Regions from separate parts of the Paenibacillus kandeliae genome, predicted to be linked through region 1. Evidence: a T-box and tRNA genes for the amino acid it is inferred to sense, from the RefSeq annotation. Region 1 holds a T-box; the other regions hold tRNA genes.
The links. The T-box of region 1 lies ahead of argS (arginine--tRNA ligase). A T-box ahead of a tRNA ligase gene usually reads a tRNA of that ligase, here a tRNA-Arg.

Region 1 (3,192 bases):
CATCGCAAGCATGATCATCAGCACCATGAGGATCATCACACGCATACCCATGCGCCGCATCATTCGCATGAGCATGTAATGGTGTACACGCATTACTTTGAACAGCCGATTAACAGTGAAGCCTTTGAAGCGCTTATTGCCAATCTACCGACTGAGGTTTACCGTGCCAAAGGAATTCTGACATTCAATGATACGAATAGCCGCTTTCTTTTCCAATACGCGTACCGGCAAAGCGACTTTATGAAGATCACTCCACAAAAGCCGGTACCGGATGTGGCGGTATTTATTGGAGAACATTTCGATAAACGCCATATTCAGGAATTATTGCTGACATTGGAGCGACAGGAACATGAAGCTTAACTAGTTACAAAGTTTCAATATAAGGGACAGGCGGTTAATAGTTCAATAACAACCCGGTGCCTGAACCAGGTGCCCAGGATAAGCTGGATGTTCAAGCAGGGTATTGATCTGAACTATTAGGAGGTTAATTATACAATGACAACCACAAACCAGTACCGCCCTTATATCGAAGCTTGTGTAGAAGCGATGAATGCTTGTAATCTGTCGTATGTATCCAATTTGAAGCAATATGATTTGGAAAAGCTATGTGACTGCATTCGCGTCAATCGTGACTGTGCGGAGATTTGCTCCTTTACTATTCAAGCGTTGAGTCAAGGAAATGCGTTCTCTACACAATTGGCTGAACTGTGTGCCAAAGCTTGCGAAGCGTGCATCAACGAGTGCTCGCGCCATGAGCAAACGCATTGCCAAGAATGTGTAGAAGCATGCCGCAAATGCGCAGAAATGTGCTACGAGCTGGCAGGCGTAACAGCAATGGCATAAACATCCGTCATAAGCTACATACGGCGGAAGTATGACGAGCGGAACCCGCTGTGGACGGCGAACCTTCGATCAAACCTGTAGATGTATCAATATAATATAAGTAAGCCGCTATATCTTTTTTCGACATTATCGTCTGTCCAATGATGATTACAAGAGAGAAGGTATGGCGGCTTTTTAACGTTATGTTTAGTTTTGCTCATTGATGGCATTCTGAGGTTTTGAGCAAATGTAGTCTTGCCAGCCCGACATGGGCGCGCTATAATACAGCTTAATATCTATGACATGAACTGTTATTTACGGTACATGCAAGATCGTTATGCACAATGATCATATTCATCCATCCATGATTGGGAGAGTAGACAGCTTATTGGTTTGAAAAGCGAGCCGGGTTGGTGGAAGCCGGTAAAACGATAACTGTTGAAGCGCACCCCGGAGATGATTTTCCGAAAGCATAGTCGTAATATACTGTTGACGAGCTATGTGCATAGGTGAATCCGGTTGACCCCGTTATCGGTATACAAGTGACAGATGAAAACAATAAATCTGTACATAGAGTGGCACCACGGGAATGACCATCATATGGCTCTCGTCTCTACGTATGCGTCCAGCATATGTAGGAGACGAGAGCCTTTTTGCATTGGATATTGAAGTGCAACAAGTAGCTCCATACATATTCACCTATGCAGTAACATAACGAGGAGGTCTTTCTGATGATAACAACAGACATATTCAAGCAGCAGGCGGTACAGATTCTGTTACCGCTGGTAGAAGAGGAGGAGTCATCTCTGTACTCCATGCTGGAAACACCGCCATCACCCGAATTGGGCGATCTGGCTTTTCCATGCTTTGCACTCGCGAAAAGCTGGCGGCGTGCACCGCAGCAAATTGCTATGCAGCTGGCACAGCAGATCAATGACCATATTCAGTCTTCGCATGATGCTCCTCCCATTCAGATTGATGCCGCAGGACCGTATGTGAATTGGAGATGGGAGCGGCAGCATCTTGGAGCGGAATTGCTACAATCGCTAGCCGAACCACAGTATACTCAGCTAACGATAGGACAAGGGCAGCGTATAATTCTCGATATGTCGTCACCTAATATTGCCAAGCCGTTTGGGGTGGGACATCTGCGCTCCACTGTGATTGGCGCAGCGCTGCATCGGCTGTACACCGCCGCAGGATATGAGGTAATACGGGTAAATCATATCGGTGATTGGGGTACACAGTTTGGTAAGCAGATTACAGCACATCTGCGCTGGCATGATCCGGTACAAGCGGCAGCTGATCCGATTGGCGAAGCGCTGCGCGTATATATCAAATTTCATGACGAAGTAGAGAATCATCCAGAACTAGAAGACGAAGCGCGTGACTGGTTCCGGCGCTTGGAGCACGGGGATACAGAGGCGCTAGAGCTATGGCATTATTTTGTCAAAGTGAGTATGGCATCGCTAGATTTGATGTATCAACGGTTGAATGTGGAGTTTGATGAGGTATTGGGCGAGAGCTTTTACAATGATAAAATGCCTGCTGTTGTGCAGCAGCTGCAGGATGCTCATCTGCTAGAAGAGAGCGATGGCGCACAGGTCGTACGATTGGATGAATACGACATGCCGCCATGTCTGATTTTAAAATCGGATGGCACAACTATTTATCCGACGCGTGATCTGGCGACGGCGATCTATCGCAAGCAGGTGATGCGTGGCGATCGTCTAGTGTATGTGGTCGGAGGTGAGCAGACCTTGCATTTCCGACAAGTGTTCGCGGTACTTGGTAAAATGGGCTACGAGTGGGCGAGCGATTGCATCCATGTATCTTTCGGCTTGATGAAAATTAACGGCAAAAAGATGTCCACCCGTAAAGGCAAAGTGGTCTTTCTAGAGCAGGTGCTGGATGATGCTGTACAGCGGGCAAACGATATTATTAACGAGAAAAATCCGCAGCTGCCGCAGCGTGAACAAGTAGCACGTCAGATCGGAATCGGAGCAGTGATTTTCAATGATCTAAAAAATTATCGGCAAAATGAGATCGATTTTGCGCCAGAAGCGGCTGTTAGCTTTGAAGGGGAAACAGGACCATATGTTCAATATGTGCATGCGCGCATTCAAAGTATCCTACGTCGCGCGCAATCGCAGCAACAGACAGAGAGTGTTCCGGCTGCATTCCTGTCATCCTCGGTGGAACATGAGAGTTGGAGTGATGCAGCATGGGAGCTGATTTGCCATTTGGGACGGTATCGGCAGACGCTGGAACGGGCAGTACAGCAGCATGAGCCATCAGTAATCGCACGGTATGCGTTGCAAACCGCACGGTTGTTTAATCAATTTTATAGTCGTGATCGAATTGTGGATG
Region 2 (3,192 bases), on a different contig from region 1:
TTGCAGACGCTCCAACTCGCTAGCGATATCTTCTTCGGAAACTTCAACTGCGGAAACAGGAACTTCCAGACCTTTGTAGTCGCCCAGTTTCACTTCAGGTTTTACCGTTACTTTTGCTTTGAATTTGAACGTTTTATCTTTTTCAAATTGCTCGATTTCGATTTCAGGACGATCGACAGGGAAGATGTCAGTTTCGTCGATTGCTTCGGAGTATGCTTCCGGCAGCAGGATATCGATTGCGTCGTTGTACAGGCTTTCGATGCCAAAACGAGCTTCGAAGATCGAACGAGGTACTTTACCTTTACGGAAGCCCGGTACGTTCACGGATTTTACTACTTTGTTAAATGCTTTATCAATCGCTGCACTTACACGCTCTACAGCGACTTCTACTTCAAGAACACCAAGGTTCTTTTCTGTTTTTTCCCATTTTGCTGTCATTTCAAGAATTCCCCTCCAACAAATATTTAACATGAATGATTTCGTTATTAGTTATATCATTTTCACGTGCAGAATAACCACTATAGTATATACAACAATTCATGTTTTATCAAGTTCGTTTCTATATCCCTCTAAGGGACGGTTCCATACCTGCGGCACTAGCGTATTCAGCGGGGCATTTGCCCAGATACGAACTGCTGTAGCGCGCGGTAAGCCTGCTCATATCGGAAACGGATGCTATCCGTCACGCCATACAATGTGCGCGTCTCTTCCTCATCACTAGAGCCTTCCAGCGTTTCGGCAACGGTCTGATGCAGAGCTGCTGCCCATACATCAATCTCAGCATCATCTCCGCGCGAGATATACAGGTAATCCTGTGTGCCAAAGATGCTCATGATGAACTGCGACCATAGTTCCTGAGCAAAGTAGAACAGATTCGGCGCGCTAATCTCCGCCTTGTCTGATACACGTTCCAAAATCTGAATAAACGACAGCGGAAACTCGGTCGGATCAAGCGGTACCGTTTCTACTTCCACATCGACGCGTTCATTGCGGTGCATATAATGTACAATGCCTCGATGTCCACGGCGACGCAGCGTTTGCAGTACACGGAATTGGATGAGTGGATGCAAATGTGTATCCTGCTGCAACCAGTTTACCATCCGTTCATCGATCTCTGGCTGCTCCAAATAGGATAATTGCTCTAATGCCAGCAGCGTACGCTCGGATATAGGGCGCTCCATAGCAGTTTTGAGCAGCTTCTCCTCATATTGACGATCTTCTGCTTGTTTGAGTCGAACCTTGTCTCGCATCAATTGTTCATTAGCGACCGATTCTTCTGTATCCGAATCGGCTTGTGGCACTGGTTCCTGATAATGATCTGCCGCTTCGGGGAACGTCGTACGGAGCCAGCCAAGCAATGACTCCCATTCCTCCAATTGACGTTCTTCCTGCCCCTGACATTGCAACAGGAATTGAAGTAGCTCCATCGCTTCCCGATAACGTTCCGTTTCCAACATCTTCGTTAACTCGACTTGATAATAATCAAGCGTCTTTGGAAAAAGCACGACATTGCGATTGTGTTCTGTATGTGAATGCTTTGAATCAGCGATAACGACACCTCCTGCACTTCTTGCTTCTTTATGCACAACCTCATGATTATAGCATAGCTTAACACAGCTGACAGCCGTGTTAAAATGCTGCGTGCCTATCGATTGTCACGACTAACTCCTTATCCACTATTAACACGCTGTCGTACAACGAAACGGCTGCATCAATCATTGATTTTTCGCATACAAGAGCGGATGACAAGATCACGCATCGCTGTATTTGGATAAAATTAGCTTGCTTTCTTCCGTGCAACATGTTAATATATTTTTGTTGCGCTTGAAACGTTAATTTTATATTTGTCCCAGTAGCTCAGCAGGATAGAGCAACGGCCTTCTAAGCCGTCGGTCAGGGGTTCGAATCCCTTCTGGGACGTCACAGAGAAAAGCATCTCCGTTTATATGGAGATGCTTTTTTTTATTAATTTCATTCCTTACACACGTCAATATAATACACGCCACAGATAAAAGGTGGCATAAGATTCCCAATTGCTCCAGCCTGCGGATAGTTTCAATAATTCCTCACGTGTCGGCTTGGCAGCAGAGCCGGTCAAATGACGAATGACATTGTGTAGCCCTACGTCATCAATTGGAAATGCTGAAGGAATACGTAGACAACGCATCAATACATAGTTCGCTGTCCAAGGGCCGATCCCGCGGATACGAGTCAGCATTTTCTCCGCTTCTCGATACCCTCCAGCAGCTAGCAGCTTCTCTTTGCTTAGCTCGCCGCTGGCAACGAGTCGGGCAGCGTGCAGAATATATTCGCACTTTTTCACAGTCATGTGCATCAGTTCTAGATCGTCCATCTCCAGCACAGCAATGCGTTCGGCGGTTGGGAAGATACGATAGATTTCCCCTTCATATTCAACACTTTCGCCAAATGCTTCCGTCAATCGGCACTTTAATGTATGCGCATAACCAATATTGATCTGCTGACCGAGTATGCCCCAGCATAACGTTTCAAACAGATCGGGAATGCCCATATTGCGCAATCCATAGAATGATTCCACCGCATGACCGAGCAGTACATCGCTACTTGCCAGCTTATAAAAGGGAAGTAGATCGATGCCTAGATCAAACCAATCGCTCACGTACGCGGCAACAGCGGCGCGTTCTATTTCGCCGCTTGGCGCGGTATCGCCAAGGAATTGAACAATCATTTCACCCTGCTTCTCTTCATATATACGCAGCAATGGACGCGATTCGCCGACCGCCAGCGCTTTATACACATCATGGTCGCCAACGGTGAACAAACACTCATTAGGGGAGCTGCGCAAAAATTCAATATTCATACGGAAGTTAAATTCTGCTGGTACTGGCAAGATCAGATGATCGCCATGATCCTCCCATTGTCCATTCTCCTGGAATTGCTCAATTTCGGAAAGAGATAGACCGGCATAATATGGCGGAGCTTGATTGCCCGCTTGTTCTACTTGCTTCGGTTCGATGCCGGAGGGCGGCTGCATATTGGATTGTACTTGCTGCTCAGTGGATAGTAGGTGACGCTCTTGATCAGAAGATGATTGTTGATGATGTTGACCGGGCATGTTGGTATCCTCCTGTGTCCTGTCGGGTTGCTAAGATAGTAGATTATACATAGATAGTTGTTATATACCCGATTTTATGCCCAGTCGGACGACTGCAT
Region 3 (3,192 bases), on a different contig from region 1:
CGATACGGATAGCACTGTTTTGCGAAATTTTCACGAATGTTTCTGGCATAATGTCCTCCATGGGAATGATAAGAATAGGATGGTACAACGGATCAGATATACGACGAATCAATGATCATGACGAATCGGGCGTGAATTGGATAAAAATAATGCGCCTAGCAGCACTAGAATGGCAATCGACCACAGCATCGTATTCATTGCATTATCGTAATCCACAATAATCAGACGAATGATGGCAGTGATCCCAATATAGATGAAATAACGCAGCGGGAAATGAAAACCGCTTTTAAAGTATTTAATAATGAGCGCAATAAACTCAAAGTAGAGAAAGAAGACCAACAGTGTAGCCGTAAATTCATACGAGGTTGATGCTTGGTTGTCGAGAAAGATAAAGCTGAAAATATGCCAAGCTTCTTTGAATAAGAAAAAACACAAGGTAAACGCAACCAGTCCCAGCGTTACATTCAGTACAGCCTGCAAAATAGCGGGAATTTTGTACACATAACGCATCCATCGTTCCATTTATAATGCCTCCCGTTTTTACAGATATGGTGTTTGAATGATTGAAAAGATAACAGTGAATAAAGTATACATTTTACTGAAACCTGCTGCAATGCCATCATTTTGTTACAGGAAGCTCGTTTTTATTAGGATCATCTGCTGACTGCTACTAATTGAGCCCAAAACCTGCGTGTATAGGCTTTGCCTATCGCCTATACATCATACATCATACATCAATAGGAGTGATTTACCGATGGCGCAACGCGAAGTGCATATTTCCGTAATTAACGTAACCGACAGTGAGCTTGTACTGGAAAACAAAACGGTGCTGGCTCATGGAGAATGGGTCGTTTCACCGACCCATGTTCCTAACAATGCTAAGCCTGCAAATTTTGAGGCGGATTCAGACGGATTCTCGGCACAGAGCAGTTCACCTGCATACAATATTCAGGTGATCGGCGGCAGCGGTAACATGTGTAATGTTACTTATCTGGTCAGCAACACTTAAAAACATACATGTTTATATGGAAAAGAATCTCTATTCAACACATAAAAGCATCTCCGCTTAGTGGAGATGCTTTTTCTTTATTCTTTGTCTGTTCATCCTTTGTCTCGTAAGAAAAGATGCCTTTTCTTATGGTATGTACTGATGTAACGTCCCAGAAGGGATTCGAACCCCTGACCGACGGCTTAGAAGGCCGTTGCTCTATCCTGCTGAGCTACTGGGACACAATAAAGTTCATTGAAAACGACAAAAAATAGTATAAACGATTTGTCGTATTTTTCAAACTATTATCTGCTTTCTATGCGACATCTATCATTCTTTGGTCCTATTATCGGCATTTAGTACCACTTCCTTTTCGCTTTTCGTGTTAAACTAAGAAAAAAATGTTCAAAAAAAGGGACTTTTTGTTCAAAATGAAGTTTAAATTGGGAAAATGTGTATTATAATAACAGTGTGTTTATTAATTAAATTACATACAGACTTTAATCATTCAATCATTGCACTCATTTTGGAAGCGTACACATAAACATACTGCATACAAGATACAGGTTTTCTGAACCATTTAAATTCAAGATTTCCTACAGTAAAATATAGGAAATATTCGGATGCACCTAACGGGAGGGATACAGAATGTCCAGGCCCATCTCTAACGAGGAACTGGGGCGTATGATTCAATCGGCTGATCACAATACCTCCGTATCCCTGAATACCCGGGAAGACGGACCTGCTGGCGACAGCAACAATGGCTGGATCAAAATCAATGACAATCGGATTCATGTGTTTTCACCGAAAGCAGGCGGCAAATTGGCGACCATTCGTGCTGTTCTGCCCGTTGCGCTGATTGTGAACGAAAATATCATTTCTGGCACTGCTCATGTAAGTGAAGAGGATATCGTCCATTGGGAGCTACAACACACACCGATGTTCGAAATCAGTGTGTCACCGGATCAAATGGAAGCGTATTTGACGCTGCATACTCGCGAGCGGTTTGAATGGACGCTGATTGATACACCAGCAGCGAACCAAATGATCGTGCGTGCGATGCCAGACAAGACGCGCATCGTGGATACGGTAGAATTTAAGCATGTAATGAATGCACTGGAGCATCGCGGCATTCGTAAAAATATTGATAAAGCTGCTATTCTTGGCGAATTGGAATCTCCTACTCATCAGCCTATAGTCATCGCACGCGGGCAAGCTTCTATTCCCGGCACGGATGCACGGTTGGAATTATTTTTCCCAGAAAAGATTGAAACGATCTTTCACGAAGCTGGGGGAATTGTCGATTATCGCAGTCATCGCCGTATTCCATCGGTACATGAAGGTGAGATTGTTGCCGCCAAACATGCGCCGATTCAAGGACTGCCCGGATTCGATGTATTTGGCAATGAACTGCTACCGCGCCCAGCACAGGATGTAGATGTAGTTGCTGGCGAATTTGCTGAGATGAATGACCACGGACAGATTGTAGCACTACGTCCGGGTCGCCCGCGTATGACGGGTAAAGGCAATCAGCATGTGATCGACATTTCCAATGCTTTTATCGTGGATGGCGATGTGGATCTGCGCACTGGCAATATCGTATTCGCTGGAGATGTGATCGTGAATGGCAATGTGACCGATCACATGATCATCGAGTCGCTAGGCAATGTGTATGTCCATGGGAATGTGTACAATTCGACCATTACGGCGACCGGAAGTATCTCTATTGAAGGGACAATTATTGGCGGGCGCATCTATTCCGGTTATTTTGGCGTGATGTTCAATCGCATGTATGCAGCTTCCAAGCAGCTAAGTCATGAGATTCGCCAGCTCGACCTAGCAGCGCACACACTGGCGGAGGAAGTGGCGGCGCGTCAACAGACGGTGCGCTATAGCCAGATGATTATGCTACTGATTGAACGCAAATTTAAAACGATTCCAGAGTTGTGCAAAGAGCTGTTGCAAGTATTCGCTAGCATTCAGCACGTGGACAGCCGTGAGTCGGAGCAGCTCAAGCATTATCTGCACTATTTTCTTCATTCCGGTGCTATTCTGGAGCAGGTGGATGAGCAGCAAATCGTATTGATTCGAGGGCTGCTGGATCGGCTGTATGCCAGTGTATCCAGTATGCAAGAGATTGAGGTTAATATTGAGCTATTTCGCTGCCAATCGAGCCAAATCAAGTCGAATGGCGATATTGTAAT
Region 4 (3,192 bases), on a different contig from region 1:
CGAATGAGTTGATCATATTAGAGCTGCACGGTTCGCATCGTCATCGTGTGCTGCTCACCGACGAGCCGCTTCTGGGCTAATGTAATGTATGAATGTGATGATTCCTATGCAGGTTAGAATATAGAGAGTCATGAATGATATAGCCAATGAAGATTAGCTGCTATTACACTATACGATATACAAAACGACATGCAAAAAAGCTGCAACGGCATCATGCCATTGCAGCTTTTTATATTCCAGCCAGCGTATTACACGCCTTGTGGAGGTGTTTTTTCGATTACCTTATCAATCAGGCCGTATTCAGCAGCATCAGCAGCACTCATGAAGTAGTCACGGTCTGTATCGCGTTCGATACGTTCCAGCGGTTGACCAGTACGATCTGCCAAGATTTTGTTCAGCTTATCGCGCATTTTCAGAATGCGGCGAGCACGGATTTCGATGTCCGTTGCTTGACCTTGCGCACCACCGAGTGGTTGGTGAATCATTACTTCACTGTTTGGCAGCGCGAAGCGTTTGCCTTTAGCGCCTGCATTCAGCAGGAATGCGCCCATACTTGCAGCCATGCCGACACAGATTGTGGACACGTCCGCTTTGATGAATTGCATTGTATCATAAATAGCCATGCCCGCCGTAATGGAACCGCCTGGGCTGTTAATGTACAGATGAATATCTTTTTCTGGGTCTTCGGCTTCCAGGAACAGCATTTGTGCAATAATCGCGTTTGCCACCATATCATTGACTTCGGAACCGAGGAAAATGATACGATCTTTCAACAAACGGGAATAGATATCATAGGCGCGTTCACCGCGGCTGCTCTGTTCAACGACCATTGGGATATAACTCACTAGAAACCCTCCTTAAAATTACGATCATCGTAAATGTTATGAATATAGTGGAATCATAGTCCAAACAATATAAATAATCAATTGTTCTTACCACATTATAGGGTAGTTCAAACTAAAAGTCAAAGAAAGTCAAACTATCCTCTGCAAAAATGCCTAATTTACCTGAAAATGGGTTAATGAAGAAAAGGGCAGCGTTGCAATGTGCTCCTTTTTCCATGGAACCAGTATCATTAGCCGCATAGTAGTGCTGCTTTACCGGCAGATCATACAAAAATAACCAGCATCTGCTGGTTACGTGAATATCTTCTATATAATAATACAGGCTTAACAATTGTCTGATATAACAGTAGAGGGAATGCAATATGTATAAAGTAGAAAGCAATGGCGCGCCCGCCAAGAATCGAACTTGGATCTCAGGCTTCGGAGGCCTACGTCATATCCATTGGACCACGGGCGCATATGAAACAACAGCAAGACTGATTATAGAATAGATAAGTTTAAAAAGCAAGCAATGACCCTGTGAAAAGTGTAACGTAAACCTGCCATAAATAGTTATCGTCTAGACTTGATTCTAAGCCGGAAATTGGTTAATATAGTAGTGGGACTTAAAAAGTTATGCCGGGACGTTTTGAGTCCATATACCCAGCCTGGTTGAAATGAACCAGATTACACTGAGCGAGATAAGTTGCAGGAGTGGAAAGCATGCGAAAATTACTTGAAATACAGAAGCAGCTTCTGCCCGATCTCACCGACGTACTCAAAAAGCGATATGCCATTTTACATCAGGTCATGCTGACGGGATTGGTCGGACGAAGAGCACTTGCATCGTCTCTGGGCATGACGGAGCGCGTCTTGCGCGCCGAAACCGATTTGCTCAAGTCCCAGGGACTGCTGGAGATCGAGAGCACCGGAATGAAAGTCAGCGAAGCGGGCAGACAACTGCTTGACGAGCTGGAACCTATTATGGAAGAATTGCTGGGACTGTCTGCACTGGAGGAACGCATCCGCGATGCCTACGGGTTGCAGCAGGTGGTCATTGTGCCCGGCGATTGCGACACATCTGCAAGTACCAAGCAACATCTTGGACGGGCAGGCGCAAGGGCGCTGCTCAGTGTGATGCGCGAAGATGATATCGTAGCGGTCACCGGCGGTTTTACATTGGCTGAAGTTGCTGAGCAACTCAGTCCGACACTGCCGGCTCCGCTCAAAAATGCCTGGTTCGTTCCGGCAAGAGGCGGACTTGGCGAAAACATGGAATACCAAGCGAACTCCATCGTATCGACGATGGCGAAGCGGGTTGGCGCGCAGTACCGGCTGCTGCATGTGCCTGATCTGCTGCGCAGAGATGCCTACGAGCTGCTGTACGAGGATGAAAATGTACGTGAGATCGTCGAGTTTATCCGGCGCGCACGCATTATCATTCACGGTATCGGTGATGCCATGGAAATGGTACGCCGTCGCCGCTTGGACCCGCAGCTTGTACAGGAAATCCGCAAAGCGGGTGCCGTCGCCGAATCGTTCGGTCACTATTTTAACGAGCAAGGCGAAACGGTCCACCATATGCTGACCCTTGGGTTGCAGCTGGAGGATATCGCCAATGCAGAGGTAGTGATTGGCATCGCTGGTGGTAAGAGCAAGGCACAGTCCATTCATTCCGTGCTCAAATTTGGTCAGGAAGATATTCTGGTCATCGACGAAGCTGCTGCTAGGGAGATCGTCAAGGAACTGTAGTTTCTTCTATAGAGTAAGAACACAGTACCTTTATCCGGCAGCAGCAGGGAAACATTTCCCGATTATACGTACAACGCACTAGGCGTTTGCAGGGTCAAACGCAATCCTATTCTATCATTATCACTGTCTCGACAGATTCAAGCGAATCTTGTCTTGATTGCATAAATTTCATCAAACTTATTTCTGGGAGGAATTCACTCATGGTTAAAGTTGGTATTAACGGTTTTGGACGTATCGGACGTCTGGCATTCCGTCGTATTCAAGACGTAGCAGGTATCGAAGTTGTAGCAATCAACGATTTGACAGATGCTAAAATGCTGGCACATCTTTTGAAATATGATACTACTCAAGGTAAATTCAACGGTGATGTTGAAGTACACGATGGTTTCTTCAAAGTAAACGGTAAAGAAGTTAAAGTTCTGGCTAACCGTAACCCTGAAGAACTGCCATGGGGCGACCTGGGCGTAGACATCGTTCTGGAATGTACTGGTTTCTTCACAACCAAAGAAAGTGCTGAGCTTCACCTGAAAGCTGGCGCTAAACGTGTTGTTATCTCCGCTCCAGCAACTGGCGACATGAAAACAATCGTTTACAACGTAAACCACGAAATTCTGGA

Region 2: it has a tRNA-Arg gene. The T-box ahead of argS (arginine--tRNA ligase) is inferred to sense a tRNA for this amino acid. The anticodon was not compared.
Region 3: it has a tRNA-Arg gene. The T-box ahead of argS (arginine--tRNA ligase) is inferred to sense a tRNA for this amino acid. The anticodon was not compared.
Region 4: it has a tRNA-Arg gene. The T-box ahead of argS (arginine--tRNA ligase) is inferred to sense a tRNA for this amino acid. The anticodon was not compared.

Annotation. Positions count from the first base shown of each region.
Region 1 is NZ_JBFDUZ010000001.1:1,275,850-1,279,041, forward strand. It holds gene ABXR35_RS05655 (CobW family GTP-binding protein) at 1-360, shown strand, start outside; gene ABXR35_RS05660 (four-helix bundle copper-binding protein) at 496-843, shown strand; T-box leader at 1,178-1,440, shown strand; gene argS (arginine--tRNA ligase) at 1,554-3,192, shown strand, end outside.
Region 2 is NZ_JBFDUZ010000003.1:42,197-45,388, forward strand. It holds gene tig (trigger factor) at 1-438, opposite strand, end outside; gene ABXR35_RS16450 (hypothetical protein) at 606-1,457, opposite strand; tRNA gene ABXR35_RS16455 (tRNA-Arg) at 1,847-1,920, shown strand; gene ABXR35_RS16460 (DNA-3-methyladenine glycosylase family protein) at 1,988-3,094, opposite strand; gene ABXR35_RS16465 (Gfo/Idh/MocA family protein) at 3,192-3,192, opposite strand, start outside.
Region 3 is NZ_JBFDUZ010000003.1:48,382-51,573, forward strand. It holds gene ABXR35_RS16475 (hypothetical protein) at 1-49, opposite strand, end outside; gene psiE (phosphate-starvation-inducible protein PsiE) at 109-522, opposite strand; gene ABXR35_RS16485 (hypothetical protein) at 755-1,009, shown strand; tRNA gene ABXR35_RS16490 (tRNA-Arg) at 1,157-1,230, opposite strand; gene ABXR35_RS16495 (flagellar assembly protein A) at 1,637-3,192, shown strand, end outside.
Region 4 is NZ_JBFDUZ010000002.1:40,599-43,790, forward strand. It holds gene ABXR35_RS14010 (glycoside hydrolase family 35 protein) at 1-80, shown strand, start outside; gene clpP (ATP-dependent Clp endopeptidase proteolytic subunit ClpP) at 249-845, opposite strand; tRNA gene ABXR35_RS14020 (tRNA-Arg) at 1,228-1,302, opposite strand; gene ABXR35_RS14025 (sugar-binding transcriptional regulator) at 1,548-2,576, shown strand; gene gap (type I glyceraldehyde-3-phosphate dehydrogenase) at 2,777-3,192, shown strand, end outside.